2 regions of the Microbacterium sp. KRD172 genome follow, and region 2 is predicted to be linked to the other one. Evidence: predicted binding sites of a transcription regulator. Region 2 holds the regulator's gene; the other holds the start of a gene.

Region 1 (7,673 bases), 1.2 Mb from region 2:
ATCGCCGACCTGTCGCGCCGCACCGAGGCGGCGGCTGCCGAGGTCGGCGCCAACGACCTGCACCGACGCACGGCGATCGGCCTGTCGGTGGTCGGAGCGGAGATCGCGCATGTCCGGGACGTCTTGGATCGTGCAGAGCGGATGCTGGCGGAAGAGCATCCCGAAGTCACTCTGCTGGCGACTCGAAGAGGCCTGCATTCGAGCGAGGACTGAGGCCCGCACGCCTGCCTGAACCAGACAGCACGCGCGAGCCTCAGTCCGGGGCCGCTGGGCTCAGCGCCGCCGCCCGGTTCAGCGCTGCCGCCGGGCTCAGCGCCGCCGCCCGGTTCAACGGGGCCGCCCGGTTCAACGGGGCCGCCCGGCTCAGCGCCGCCGCCAGACCGCCACGACTCCGGCCCCGATGATCGACAGCGCAGCTGCACCGAGGAAGAGCCACGAGAATCCACCGGTGAGCGCATCCGCGGTCGACGCGCCGCCGGCTTCGAGTGCCGCCGTCCTGAGCCCGGCGATCGTGCCGAGCACGGCAAGCCCGACCGCGCCGCCGATCTGCTGACTGGTGTTGATGAGCCCGCCGGCGAGCCCCGCTTCACCGCCTTCGACTCCTTCGACGGCCAGCTGCGTCGTGGCGACGAACCCGCCACCGAGGCCGACACCGATGAGCAGCGTCGGTCCGAGCAGCTGCGTCAGGAAGACAGCATCCGATGGCGCGAACGCGAGCCACACCAGGCCGCCGGCCAGAACGAGCAGTGCGGTGGCGAGCACCGGCCTGGTGCCGAGGCGTCCGATCAGGGAAGGCGCCGCACCCGCGACGAGCACGAGCGCACCTGCGAGCGGCAGCTGGCTCAGGCCCGCGGTGAGCGCGTCGTAGCCGAGCACGGCCTGCATATACACCGACAGCGCGAAGAACAGCGCGACCATCGCCGCACCGGCCAGCAGCATCACGATGTTGCCGAGCGCGAGATCGCGGTTGCGGAACACACCCAGCGGCACGAGCGGTTCGGCGCTGCGACGCTCGACCACCACGAACGCCACCCCCAGCACGACGGCGACCGCGAAGAGCACCAGAGGCAGCGGGTGCAGGAATCCGAGCCGCTCCACTGCGCTGAGCGCACCGACGAGAGCGACGAGCGCCGCGGTCACGATGATCGCGCCGGCAGCATCCAGACGTCCGGACGCTCGCGCGCCGTCACGGGTGATGAGAACGGGAATCGCGACCAGCACGATGACGCCGATCGGCACGTTGACGAAGAACACCGCCTGCCAGCCGAGCGTCGCGGTGAGGATGCCGCCGAGCAGCACCCCGGCCGCCGAGCCGATACCTGCGACCGCACCCCAGACGCCGAGAGCCCTGGTGCGTTCCTTCGCATCAGGGAAGAGGTGCGTGAGCAGCGCCAGCGCAGCCGGGGCGAGAAGCGCGGCGGACGCTCCCTGCACCGCGCGCGCGGCGAGCAGCATCTCGCTCGAGAACGAGAGGCCGGCGAAGGCGGATGCTGCGACGAAACCCGCCGTGCCGATCAGGAAGACGCGGCGGTGACCGTATCGGTCGGCGAGACGGCCGCCGAGCAGCAGCAGCCCGCCGAAGGCGAGTACGTACGCGGTGATCACCCATGTGAGCGCAGCGGTGTCCATGCGGAGTTGCCGGCCGAGCACCGGGAGGGCGATGTTGACGATCGAGGCGTCGAGTACGACGAGAAACTGAGCGAGCGCGAGGATGCTGAGCGCCAACCAGCGGCGTGAACTGCGTGGTGCGGTGATGGCGGGTCGAGCGGCGGCGGCGGGTCGAGCGGTGGTCGAGAGCATGTTCATCGTGTCGTTCCTTTCGGTCGGTGGTGCATGAGTGATTCATCACTCACTCTTTAGGGCACAGAAGAACGGGAACAGCACCGGGCGCGATCACGCCGGGTGGCTCATCCCCTTGGTCAGGAGTTTCGCCCAATCCTCCGGGCGCCCCTCGAGCTGCGTCGTGACGATCAGATGGCAGAGTTGCCCGTAGGCGATGAAGCGCTGCACGTCGTCATCGGCGCCGCCGGAGCGACTCTTCGCGAAATTCGTCACGCGTGCGAGGCCGGCGCGGAGCGCCTCACCCACCACCGGGATGTCGGCGACGGATTGCGCATGCACCTGCAGCATCAGCAGCGTGCGGTCGCTGATCAGCTGCGCGTAGGCGTCTCCCATCGCGTCGAGGATGCCGTCGGGCGTCTGCTCCCCCGCAGCATCCGCCCCCTCTTCGAGAGCCGCGATGATCGCATCGAAGCACGCCTCGAGTGCGGCGATGAAGAGCGCCTCCTTGCCGGAGTAGAGCTTGAAGACGTACGCGGGGGAGATCTTCGCTTCGCGGGCGACATCGGCGACGGTCGTGGCGTAGTAGCCCCCGCGCGCGAACTCCGCCAGCGCCGCGGCGGCGACGACGGGCCGTCGCGCGTCGGCGGTCGAGAGGATCGAACTGCGTGTCGTCGGCATATGAGTGACTGTACACTCACTCTGATTGGAGGGCAAGCAGGAAACCTCGGGCGACGGCATCCGCCCGCAAGACGCGCGAGCGGCCGGCTTCGTATCCGACGCTGAGGTCAGTCGGGGACGGAGCGCACGACGCGAGCCGGCGATCCGACGACGATGGCCTGGGCCGGCACGTCTTTGGTGACGACGGATGCTGCAGCTACGACCGCGTCGTCTCCGATCGTGACGCCCGCGAGGATCGTGGCGTTGGCACCGATCCAGACGTTGCGTCCGATCGCCACCGGGGCGGGATGCATGTCAGCGCGGCGGCTCGCTGCGAGGTCGTGATTGAGCGTGGCTCGGCCAGAATATCTTCGATGTCCAAGGTGCGCCTCCTGCGTTGCGTTTCTCGTGACCAGTCTGGATCGTCCGGCCTGCGATAGCGAGCGGGGCCAGCCGCTCAGGCATCAGACCTTCGACGTGCGAGATGCTTCCGGTCCACGGCTCAGGCTGCGATGTCGAAGCGTGCGCGTCCGCCGAGCCTGGGGGTGCGAGCGGGATCGACGTGAACCGGTGGGATGAACCAGACCCGTGCATCCACACCTGTGCCGTCGATGCGGATGTCCCATCCGTTGTCGTGGATGCGATGGTGGCAGCTATCGCATAGGAGTATCCCGTTGGAGAGGTCGGTTCGACCGTGATGACGTTTCCACCATCGCATGTGGTGCGCCTTGACCATTTCGGGCGAGAGGTTGCACATGGCGCATCCGCCGTCACGCTCGGCGAGAGCGAGGCGTTGCGCCTTCGTGAAGAAGCGCTTCTTCCGACCCCAGTCGAGGATCTCGCTGTCGCCGCCGAGAACGCACGGGATCACGCCGCCGTCAGCGGCCATCCGTCGGGCCGCTGCTGCGCTGATCGGCTGGTCGATGCCGTCGATCGTGGCGGTTCCCGTGGCGGAATCCAGGTCGTCGACGTGCATCCGGACGACGACGGTGGCTCCCGCGAGGGGAAGCTTCTCGCTCTTGCAGCCGAGCACGTGCGCGCAGAACAGGGCGAGCGCGTCGGCCTGCAACATGGGCACCGTGCGACGGTCGGCATCCGGAGCATCTGGATCCGGTGCGGCCTTACGGGCTGCGAATGCGGCGCTCACGTATCCGCGAAGTGCTGCGACGATCGGGGCACCGGTCTCGACGTCGAAGTTGCCGTTGAGATGCAACCGTCCGCCGCGCTCGAAGAACGTCAGCGAACGCTTGCCGCACTGCTCGTCCTCTCGCGGTTCGACACCATCAGGGTCGAGCCACGCTTCGATCCGCACGCCGAGCCGGCGCACTTCGTCGAGCCCGAGACCGGGAGCAGCGTCGACCAGGAGCTTCTCGCCCTCGGCCGTGCGCCCGGGCCCGGCAGCGATGCGACACCGCTCCAGGACCGCGATGATCAACGCGGCCGCCTGCGCACTGAGAGTTCCTGCTTCCAAAGCCTCGCTCACCAGCGGATACTTCGCGGGCAACCGGGCACCGAGCAGATCAGTGCGCGCCGCCGTCGCCTCGCCCACGTTGATCAGTCGGATGGCGTCGCCGGTCGATACACCGGTGGACGCGGCGATCAGCTTCGCCGGCGAGCGGAACCCGTGCTGCTTCGCCAAGGAATCCGCACCCAACTCCGCGCGGGACTCACTCGCGATCCCAGCAGCGACACCTACATGCACAGCATCCAGCCGACGCTGCAGTACGCCGATCGCATTCGTAACCGCGATCAGCTGTTCTCTCGAAAGATCGTTCGAGTCGCCAGCATCCGCCCACACCTCGTCGAGGCGGGAGATCGCCTCGTGCAGACCGGTCAGCTTCGACATAACTCAACGATACCGCAGTGTTCCGTCTTTGTCGAACATTAATTCGAACTTATGTTGAGATCGTCTCGATCCGCGCGCTCGCCGACGCGCACCGCTCAACCATGTATTCGCATCTATATACGAATCTGTAACCGACTCATCCTCCACAGCACGATCTGGCCGGACGCTGTCCCCGATTGCTGTATCCGGGTGGGGCCCAGCATCCACTCCACCCTTATCGTCATCGCATGTGAGCTACTACGACGGCTATGTACACCCCTCAGCATCTGCAGTAACGGTCCTCATCAGCGCACCGGGCAAACCGACGCTGAATCGCATCATCGAAGTGCCCGGCGATGCGCCGGATGCATGGCTCGCGAATGCCTTCCTGCTCTCTATCGGCGAAGATTCACTGACCGATGACGATGCCGAGGATTTCCGTCTGCCGCAGGCGTACGAACCGCTGCTCTGGGGCTCGTACGGGAGATCCCCTTTCGACGACGAACCGAATCTCTCACGTTCCTTCACCCTCCCCGGCGTCCCCCATGATCTCGAAGTGCACCGTCTTCACACGCGAGCTCCCGCCGTGGGCGAACCGAAAGTCGCCATCATCGAGCACGACGATCCAGACCCCACTGCGGTGAGCGCTGCGCACGATCGCACGAGTCCGAGCACGAGCACGAGTCCGAGCACGAGCACGAGCACGAGCCCAGTTCCGGTCAACGTGAACTGGCAGACATCGACCGCCTCATTGAGCGTTCGCGAAGTGAACACTGAGCTCGCCGACCAGTACGGCGTCGTACAGCCGCGCTTCGACCGTTCACTGGTCGTCGATCTCGGGCATGGCGTATCGTCCGGCTGCCTGCTGGTAGGACTGCTGCGGGCACTCCCACCTGTTCGGCGCCTTGCGCTGCGCGCGCACCTTCGGGAGACCGGGTTGCTGGATCGGCCGGTATTCAGCGAGGCCGACGCCGCCGCGTTGTCCGCAGGACTGAGAGCTCTCATCGATCGCATCGGCTCAGATGGCTTGGAGCACTCGGAGAACGGCTGGTTGTCCGACGATGCTCTTCGCGATGTGGAACAGGCGCTCGGGTGGACGTCCGAGCTTCACGTTCGACTCGCATCCGCGCGCGGATCGGATGAGTCCGTTGGCGCTTCGCTTCTATCGACCGCGCGCGAGCTCCGACTTCTCCGGCGTCTCAAGGGACGTATCATCCTCACGAACATGGCGAAAGCGCTCCGCGCCCGTCCGACCGGATTCGTCCCTCATCTCGCGAACCACGCAACACGCGGCGCTGGTCAATCCGGCTATCTCCACTCCCAGGACAGCCACGAATCACAGCTGATCATCGCGCTGACGCTGCTGTCGATCGCCGACGGCTCGGCGCAATCGCGCGCGGACGTGGTGGACGTCGTCGCGCGCGGCGTCGCAGTACTCGAGCGCCATGCGGCCCCGTACGGGGGCTACGGGAACTACGGGAACTACGGGAACTACGGGAACTACGGGAACTACGGGAACTACGGGGACTACGGGGACTACGGCGCCGAACGCTATTGGCATGAGTATCCCGGAGATGACGCCTTGTCCTCCGAGAACAACATCGCAGCCATCGTCGACAGAACATTGGACCGGCTTGAGCTACCGGGCCGCCCCGAATCGTTCAGCGAGTTCACGCCGGCCGTGAGGAGGCTCGCCCATGCTGCATTGCTCTGACCGACTCGCGTTCGTGCTCGCGACCCGCGCACCACGTGCCGCATCCCCTCAGCCGGTCAAGCGGTCCGTCGCCGCTCCAGCACCCGGGCGCACACGATCGCCACAACCCCGGCGATCGGCACGACGATCAGCCCCGCGCGCAGCCCCGCATTGTCGGCGATGAATCCGACGAACGGAGGCGAGAGCAGGAAACCCAGTCGCAGCAGCCACGACACGATCGTGAGGCCGGCGCCGTGCCGCAGTCCCGGCAGCGCGTCGGCGGCCTGCATCGCGGCGGGGATGAGCGTGGCGCTGCCGAACCCGGCGACCGCGAAGCCCAGGATCGTGCCTGGAATCGTCGGGAAAGCCAGGGCCAGACCCATTCCGACGGCGATGAGGAGTCCGCCGGCCTGCGCGACGGCACGCTGCCCGAAGCGGTCGACCATGCGGTCGCCGATCATCCGGCCGATGAACTGCGCGCCGACCAGGGCGATATATCCGGTGGTGGCGATCGCTGCCGGGGCGGCGAGATCCGCGCCCAGGTAGAGGGTCGCCCACGACATTCCGGCATCCTCGACGATGGCGCCGGCGATCGAGAGCAGCACGAGCGCGGAGATGACGAACACGGTCTTCCCCGAGATGCCGCGACGCAGCGCACCGCTGATCTCCGATCCACCGGCGATCGCCTCCTCCTCCGTCACGTCGTCGCGCCCCGGCAGGCACATGCGCAGCGCGACGAGCGAGAGCACGCAGAACACGACGGCCGAGATGCCGAGATGGATGCCGAGGGGCAGAGCGAGCGCGATCGCCACGGCCGACATCGATCCGCCCAGCACCGCGCCGATCGACCAGATCGCGTGGAAGGAGTTGATGATCGAGCGTCCGTAGCCGCGTTGCACGCGAAGGCTGTGCGCGTTCTGGCCGACATCGGTGATCGCATCCGCCGCTCCGCCGAGGAAGAGGCCGAGCGCGAAGAACACGACCGACGGCGCGAGGCCCGCCGCGAGGATGCCGAGGCTGGTGAGGATCGTGCCGACCACCGCGACCTTCGCCGACCCGAAGCGGCGGATGAGCACGGCGGCTCCGAGCCCTGCGACCATCGCGCCGGCGGGGAACGCCGCGATCGCGAGCCCGTAGGCGGCGGCGTCGAGGCCGAGCTGCACCTTGATCTCGGGGTAGCGCGGCAGGATGTTGGCGAACAGCGCGCCGTTGGTGAGGAAGAGGATCGCAACGCCGACGCGTGCGCGCCGCACGGCCGGGGCGACGGTGGTCGTGCGAGGCATATGCACCAGCCTAGGTGGGGCGCGGATGCCTCAGCTCTGCAGCACCGAATCCAACAGCCCGGGGAACAGGGCATCGAGGTCGTCGCGCCGTAGCGTCAGCATCCGTCGGCGCCCGTTGGGCTCATTGCGGATGACGCCCGCCTCGCGCAGCACCTTCATGAAGTGCGACTTGGTCGACTTCGGCAGGTTCGGGTCGGTGGCGTGGCAGGCGGCCATGTCGAGCGGGCCGGCCGCGAGCTGGCGTGCGATCGCGAGGCGCTCGGGGTCACTGAGGGCGAAGAGCACGTCCGTCAGGTGGATGTCGGAGCGCTCCGGATGCTGCAGATCACCGGGCATGGTTCGATAATAGTTGAACAATTGCCGATGGGCGAGTACGCTCCGATAGTTCGACGATTCTCGAACCGAAAGACTCGAACCGAAAGATTCGAACCGA
Region 2 (7,673 bases):
GCACCGTTCGTGCGCACGATGACGATACGGCCGTCTGCGAGCGGCTGATACCAGCGGTTTCCGAGCACCCAGAGTCCGTAGCCGGTGTCGGCGTCGGCCGGGGCGATCGGCTCCGGTGCGCCCGCGTCGAGGCCGTGCATCTCCCGGCGATAGAGATTCCAGCGCCCGGTGGGGTCGTCCGCGTATACGAGTTCTGTGTCGCTGATCCACTCCGGCTGCAGCGCCGCGCGTGCGGGTGTGTCGGCGAAGACATCGTCGCCGACCTCCGTGACGCACAGCCTGGCCTCCTGCCACGGCATCCGTCGACCGCTCCACTCGACCCACGCGATGCGGGTCCCGTCGGGGGAGAGCGCGGGGTGTGCGAAGAAGGCGCTGCCCTGGATATGCACACGGATCGCGGCCTCGTCCGAGGTGGCGGATGCGTCGGTCGGGACCTCGACGATCGCCCGCCGGTGCGGCTCCACCGAGAGATTTTCGCGCACGGCCAGCAGGCGCCCGTCCTGTAGGCGGAGCCCGCCGTGGTTCGGTCCGGCGGGCGTCAACGGTTCGGGCTCCTCGCCTGGCAGCATCCGATACACCCGTTGATCGCCGGCATCGACGAAGTACAGGGTGCCGCCTGCGTCCGCTGTCCACGCTCCGCCGCCGTACTCGTGCACCCGCGATCGGGCGCTCCACGGCGCGGGGAGGACCACCTTCCCGGTCGAGCTGCGCACCGAGACACGGCCGCCCTCGGCCGGCACCGATTCGCCCCACCAGATTTCGTCGCCCACGAAGCGGGCGCCATCGATTCGCGGCGCTGATGATGCGATATCGGCGGCGTGGAAGGGAGAGGTCCAGGTTCCGTACGGCTGCATGCTTCGAGCCTATGCGGCTCCGATCGACCGTCGTCGTTCGGAGCCGGCAGCGCTTGCTGTCTGTCAGACCGCGCGGAGCACCGCGACGATCTTGCCGAGCACTACTGCGTCGTCACCGAGGATGGGCTCGAAGGACGAGTTGCGGGGGAGGAGCCACGTGTGTCCGTCGCGCTGGCGGAACGTCTTCACCGTCGCCTCGCCGTCGAGCATGGCCGCGACGATCTCGCCGTTCTCCGCGGTGTTCTGCGTGCGCACGACGACCCAGTCGCCGTCGCAGATGGCGGCGTCGATCATGGACTCGCCTGACACCTTGAGCATGAACAGGTCGCCCTTGCCCACGAGCTGGCGGGGAAGCGGGAAGATCTCCTCGACCTGCTGCTCGGCAGTGATCGGCACGCCGGCGGCGATCTGACCGACGAGCGGCACCATCGCCGCGTCGCCGACGGGAGTGCTGGAGTCCGCCGGGTTCTCACTACTCGTGCCTGGCAGGTCGATGAGCACCTCCATCGCGCGCGTCTTGCCCGGATCGCGGCGCAGGTAGCCGCTCAGCTCGAGCTGACCGAGCTGGTGAGTGACGCTCGAGAGCGACTTGAGCCCGACGGCGTCGCCGATCTCGCGCATGCTCGGCGGATAGCCGTGCCTGGCGATCGAAGTCTGGATGACCTCGAGGATCGCCAGCTGCTTGGGGCTGAGGTTCTTGCGCCGACGGGTGCGCGGAACCTCAGGGCCGGGTGCGGAGATGTCGCTCATGGGTGCTCCTTCGTGCGCGTTCACGGTGCCGATGTTCGCCTGCACGGACCCTCGTCTTCGAATGTCTGTGGTCCGTGATGTGGTGTGGATATCGAAACCGTATCCGAGAAACGCCTCGAAACGGAAGATCTGTTCGAGCGTGTCGGGTGATTCGAAGGACGGGTTTCGAATAAGTCTTGACAGATGTTCGAATTCGAATATACATTCGGTACGTAGCTTCGCATTCCCCGCTCCCGGCCGAGCGGCGAATGCGAACGCTACGCCAAACGGCTCAAAGCCCAGAGGCAACCAGAGGCAGAGGAGAGATCACATGAGCACCATCAGCATCACCGCACCCGCAGTCGTTCCCGTGCGCACCGCGACCGGCGCCGCGACGCGGCTGCGACTGACGACGCGCGGGCGTCGACTGCTGGTCGCTCTCGCGGCGCTCCCACTCGCGGTCGGCATCGGCTTCGCAGCCATCAGCGGTGGCTCGGCACTTGCATCGGGTGACTCGTCCACCCCGGTCAGCTTCGACACCGTGACGGTCATGCCCGGCGACACGCTCTGGGCGATCGCCGAAGATGTCGCCCCCGCCGAAGACCCTCGCACGGTCATCAGTGAGATCCAGAAGCTCAATGCTCTGAACGGTGGCTCCCTGCAGGCCGGGCAGCAGCTCGCGATCCCCGCGGAGTACGCCGACTGATCTCACCGTTAACATGGGGAGGGTGACTGCTTCACTCAGCGACTTACCCCTCCGCGACGATCTTCGCGGTCTCACCCCTTACGGCGCACCGCAGGCCCCGCTGGCCGTGGCGCTGAACGTGAACGAGAACACCCATCCCGTGCCGGATGAAGTCGCGAGCGACATCCTCGACGACATCGCCGTCGCGCTGCGCGACGTGAACCGCTACCCCGATCGCGAGTTCACGACGTTGCGGGAAGGGTTCGCCGACTACCTCGGCCATGGCCTCGACGCCTCGCAGATCTGGGCAGGCAACGGATCGAACGAGGTGCTGCAGCACATCCTGCAGGCCTTCGCAGGGCCGGGTCGCACGGTCTTCGGGTTCGCGCCCACCTACTCGATGTACCCGCTGCTGTCGCAGGGCACCGGTGCGCGCTGGGTGGCCGGCGAACGTCAGCCCGACTACACGCTCACCGCCGAGGACGCGGTGGCTCAGGTCATTGCGTCCGATCCCGACGTGATCATGCTGTGCACGCCGAACAACCCCACCGGAACGCCGCTCGGCCTCGACGTGATCGAGGCCGTCTACGACGCGGCACGTGGTGTCGTGGTCGTCGATGAGGCCTATCAGGAGTTCGCGCCTCGTGACGCGGCATCCGCTCTCACGCTTCTCGAAGGTCGCCCCCGTCTTGCCGTCTCGCGCACGATGAGCAAGGCGTTCGCGTTCGCCGGCGCACGGGTCGGGTATCTCGCCGCCGACCCGGCGTTCATCGACGCTCTTCGACTCGTCAGGCTTCCGTACCACCTCAGCGCCCTCACCCAGGCGGCGGCCGTGGCTGCGCTGCGCAATGCGCCGGCGATGCTCGGCATGGTCGACGAGATCGTCGAGCAGCGCGACCGGATCACCGCGACCCTGGAGGCGCTCGGCTACGAGCCGCACGAATCGTGGTCGAACTTCGTGCTGTTCGGGGGAGTGGCAGATCCGCAGGCGACGTTCCAGGCGCTGTACGAGCGCGGCGTGCTGGTGCGCGACGTGGGCATCGCGAACCACCTGCGGGTCACCGCCGGCACCGAGGCCGAGACCACGGCGTTCCTGGACGCGCTGGCCTCGATATGATCGGCGTCATGAGCGTTTCCCGCACCGCGACCCGAACCCGCAGCACGTCCGAGTCGACGGTCGAGCTCGAGCTGAACCTCGACGGCACGGGCGAGAGCCACATCGACACTTCGGTTCCGTTCTTCGACCACATGCTCACGGCGTTCGCGAAGCACTCGCTCACCGATCTGACCGTGCGTGCCTCCGGCGACACGAACATCGACGCGCACCACACCGTGGAAGACATCTCGATCGTGCTCGGACAGGCGATCCGTGAAGCCCTGGGTGACAAGTCCGGCATCTCCCGCTACGGCGACGCGCTCGTCCCGCTCGATGAGGCGCTCGCGCAGGCGGTCGTCGACATCAGCGGCCGACCGTACCTCGTGCACTCGGGCGAGCCGGCCGGATTCGAACACCACCTCATCGGCGGCCACTTCACCGGCTCACTCGTGCGGCACGTCTTCGAGGCGATCACGTTCGGTGCGGGGCTGACCGTGCACATGCGGGTGCTGGGCGGCCGAGACCCGCACCACATCGCAGAAGCCGAGTTCAAGGCGTTCGCGCGTGCCTTCCGTCAGGCCAAGGCGCTCGACCCCGACGTGGTCGGCATCCCGTCCACCAAGGGAGCACTGTGACGCGCAGGCCCACCGTCGCGGTCTACGACTACGGATCAGGTAACGTCCACTCCGCGGTCAAGGCGTTGATCGCGGCGGGCGCGGATGCGACCCTCACCGGCGACCGCACCGCGGCGCTGGAGGCCGACGGCCTGTTCGTGCCCGGCGTGGGTGCGTTCGCGGCGGTGCGCGAGGCGCTGCACGCCAAGGGCGGCGATGAGATCATCGAACGGCGTCTCGCCGGTGGTCGGCCGGTGCTCGGAGTGTGCGTCGGCATGCAGGTGCTGTTCTCGCACGGTGTCGAGCGCGGACGCGACGTCGAGGGACTCGGCGAATGGCCGGGAACCGTGACGCAACTCGAGGCACCGGTGCTGCCGCACATGGGCTGGAACACCGTCACGCCCGATGAGGGCAGCGTGCTGTTCCGCGGCATCGAGGACGAGCGGTTCTACTTCGTGCACTCCTATGCCGCGCAGAGCTGGGAGCTCGACGTGATCCCACCGTTCCCGCAGCCCGCGCTGACATGGACGACGTACGGCACGCCGTTCCTCGCCGCGGTCGAGAACGGCCCGCTGTCTGCGACGCAGTTCCACCCGGAGAAGTCGGGCGACGCCGGTATCCAGTTGCTGCGCAACTGGGTGCAGAGCCTCTGATCCGCGGTGCCGCCGCGCAAAGCAACGACATCGTTTTGAACCCTGCGCCGACCCGGGCTACTCTCGGTTGTCGTGCCGCTCACGGCCCATCGATCTCCACCCGAGGATGACATGAACGACTTCGCGTCAACGCCCAAGCTCACCCTTCTCCCGGCTGTCGACGTCGCCGGGGGCAAGGCGGTCCGACTGACACAGGGCGAGGCGGGCAGTGAGACGAACTACGGCGACCCGCTGGATGCCGCAGCGGAATGGGTCGACCAGGGTGCCGAGTGGATTCACCTCGTCGACCTCGATGCCGCCTTCGGACGCGGATCCAACGCTGCCATCCTCCGCAAGGTCATCAAGCAGTTCCGTGGCGTGAACGTGGAACTCTCCGGCGGCATCCGTGACGACGCGAGCCTCGAAGCCGCGCTCGAGACCGGCGCGTCCCGACTCAACCTCGGTACCGCCGCACTCGAGAACCCCGAGTGGGCCGCTAACGTGATCGGTCGCTACGGCGAGGCCGTGGCCGTCGGACTCGACGTGCGAGGAACGACCCTGGCCGCCCGCGGCTGGACGAAGGAGGGCGGCGATCTCTGGGAGGTCCTCGAACGCCTTGAGGACGCCGGATGCAGTCGTTACGTCGTGACCGACGTCACGAAGGACGGCACGCTGCGCGGCCCGAACCTCGACCTGCTGTGTGAAGTCACCGCGCGCACGCCGAAGCCGGTCGTCGCGTCCGGCGGCATCTCGAGCCTGGACGACATCGCCGCACTGCGCGATCTCGTGCACCTCGGTGTCGAGGGCGCGATCGTCGGCAAGGCGCTCTACGCCGGTGCATTCACGCTGGCAGAGGCCCTGGATGTCGCAGGGGACTGACGACGCCTGCGAACACGGGGCTGGTCCAGCCTCTGCAGGAGGTGACTCGGCCGGCGTCCCATGGGAGGGCCGCAGCTTCGAGTCGAACCCGCATGCGGGCGATGACGGTGCTGCCGATCCTGCGCTGCTCGCCGCTCTGCTGCGCTTCCGCGCGGGGGAGGGCAGTCAGGCCGAGGTCGTGGACGCGTTCCGCTCCGCGCGCGTTCTGATTCCCCTCGTCGCCGAGAAGGGCGAGGAGGGCGTGGCGCCCAGCGGCCTCGCCGTCGACAAGACGCAGGAGCTTTCGATCGTGACGGTCGCGGCTCCCGATGGCCGCACCGTGCAGCCGGTGTTCTCCTCGGTCACCGCGATGCAGAAGTGGGACGGCACCGCTCGACCGATCCCGGTGGAAGCAGTGCGCGCCGCGCTGGCCGCATCGTCCGAGCAGACCGACCTGATCGTGCTGGATCCGACGTCCGACACCGAGTTCGTCATCCGTCGCCCGGCCGTCTGGGCGGTCGCGCAGGGGCAGCGGTGGGAGCCGAGCTTCCTCTCGCCCGAGGTGTTCACGGCCCTTCAGGAGAGCGTCGCGCGCGAGCTCGCCGTGATCGATGTCGCAGTCGACGCGGGCGATCCCGATGCGCGGCTGAGCGGCCCCGAATTGATCGTCATCCTCGAACTCGTCGACGGTCTTGAGCGCGATGTGCTGGATGCTGTGCTCGCGCGTCTTGCGCAGCGTTGGGCCGCCGACGACCGCATCGCGGTGCTGGCTGACTCCCTGACGGTGAAGCTCCGCCGTTCCGCCTGAGCTCATCCCGCCGCGAGACCGACCTGGCGGCGCGAGACCGACGTGCACAGACTCGGTCTCGTGCGGCAGGCTCGGTCTCGCGGCAATATGCTCGCCTGGTGCGCGGGATGCTGGGGCTAGTTGACCGGTCCGGTCCACTTCTCGCCAGGCCCCTTGCCGATCGGGTCGGGGATGGCGGATGCTTCGCGGAAGGCGAGCTGGAGCGAGCGCAGCCCGTCGCGCAGCGAGCGCGCGTGCATGTCGCTGATCTCGGGTGCGCCGGCCGTGATGAGTCCGGCGAGGGCGTTGATGAGCTTGCGGGCCTCATCGAGGTCGAGCTCTGCGTCCGGGTCGTCTGCGAGGCCCGTCTTGACCGCGGCCGCGCTCATGAGGTGGACGGCGGCCGTGGTGATCACCTCGATGGCGGGCACGTCCGCGATGTCGCGGGTGGCTGCGGATGCCGCATCCTCCTGTTGCTGCCAGCGCTCGTGGCGCTCGTCGTGGCTGTCATCCTGCACCGGAATCGTCACTATGCCTTGCCTTCTGTTAGACTTTGTCGGGCTTCGGAGCGTAACTGCTCCGGAACGAAAGAGGATTCACTTCCCACCCGCGCTTGCCGTTCAAGGCTACCGGGTCTTGCACTCCACCGGCTCACGTCGGCAGATCAGACGAAAGTCCGATGTTCAGGGTGCGAAGCCGGCATCTGAACGCCGGTGGGTGGGGGACGATTCCGATTTCGCCCGTGTCGCAGTCAGCGTCACGGTGGCTTAATCCATCGTCTAAAAGGAGTTCCGCATCAGCGATCCCCGCACCAATGAGCGCATCCGCGTCCCCGAGGTCCGCCTCGTCGGTCCCGCGGGTGAGCAGATCGGCGTCGTCCGCATCGAGGCAGCGTTGCGCCTTGCGCAGGAAGCCGACCTAGACCTCGTCGAGGTCGCCCCAAACTCGAAGCCGCCCGTGGTCAAGATCATGGATTACGGCAAGTTCAAGTACGAGGCCGCGCAGAAGGCGAAGGAAGCTCGTCGCAACCAGGCGAACACGATCCTCAAAGAGGTGCGCTTCCGTCTGAAGATCGAAGCACACGACTACACGACGAAGCTCAAGCGCGCCGAGGGCTTCCTCAAGGCCGGCGACAAGGTCAAGGCCATGATCCTGTTCCGCGGTCGTGAGCAGTCGCGCCCAGAGCAGGGCGTGCGTCTGCTGCGCAAGTTCGCTGAAGACGTCGCCGAGCTCGGCACCGTCGAGTCGAACCCGACGATCGATGGTCGCAACATGGTGATGGTCGTGGCACCGCTGAAGAACAAGTCGGACGCGAAGGCCGAGCAGAACGCCCAACGCGACGCACAGCGTGCGGCCAACAAGCAGGCGTCGCATGCGACGCGCGAGACAGCGGATTCGACCGAAGCCGCCGCGGAGTA

What was found. Region 2 encodes LexA, which represses DNA repair genes until DNA is damaged. Its sites were predicted from a motif close to TCGAACANNTGTTCGA; they were not measured.
Region 1: J1M43_RS00220 (HNH endonuclease signature motif containing protein) is a predicted target of LexA. The motif match lies at 4,317-4,332, and genes of this name have one in related genera.

Annotation. Positions count from the first base shown of each region.
Region 1 covers NZ_JABFAS010000002.1:23,798-31,470, forward strand. The annotation lists partial or broken gene J1M43_RS00200 (DUF503 domain-containing protein) at 1-213, shown strand, start outside; gene J1M43_RS00205 (DHA2 family efflux MFS transporter permease subunit) at 364-1,806, opposite strand; gene J1M43_RS00210 (TetR/AcrR family transcriptional regulator) at 1,894-2,460, opposite strand; gene J1M43_RS00215 (DapH/DapD/GlmU-related protein) at 2,568-2,753, opposite strand; gene J1M43_RS00220 (HNH endonuclease signature motif containing protein) at 2,942-4,285, opposite strand; gene J1M43_RS00225 (hypothetical protein) at 4,515-5,978, shown strand; gene J1M43_RS00230 (MFS transporter) at 6,035-7,240, opposite strand; gene J1M43_RS00235 (helix-turn-helix transcriptional regulator) at 7,271-7,576, opposite strand.
Region 2 covers NZ_JABFAS010000002.1:1,228,103-1,235,775, forward strand. The annotation lists gene J1M43_RS06260 (prolyl oligopeptidase family serine peptidase) at 1-854, opposite strand, end outside; gene lexA (transcriptional repressor LexA) at 918-1,604, opposite strand; gene J1M43_RS06270 (LysM peptidoglycan-binding domain-containing protein) at 1,915-2,289, shown strand; gene J1M43_RS06275 (histidinol-phosphate transaminase) at 2,303-3,385, shown strand; gene hisB (imidazoleglycerol-phosphate dehydratase HisB) at 3,394-3,999, shown strand; gene hisH (imidazole glycerol phosphate synthase subunit HisH) at 3,996-4,631, shown strand; gene priA (bifunctional 1-(5-phosphoribosyl)-5-((5-phosphoribosylamino)methylideneamino)imidazole-4-carboxamide isomerase/phosphoribosylanthranilate isomerase PriA) at 4,743-5,489, shown strand; gene J1M43_RS06295 (SseB family protein) at 5,473-6,276, shown strand; gene J1M43_RS06300 (DUF1844 domain-containing protein) at 6,393-6,779, opposite strand; gene infC (translation initiation factor IF-3) at 7,051-7,673, shown strand, end outside.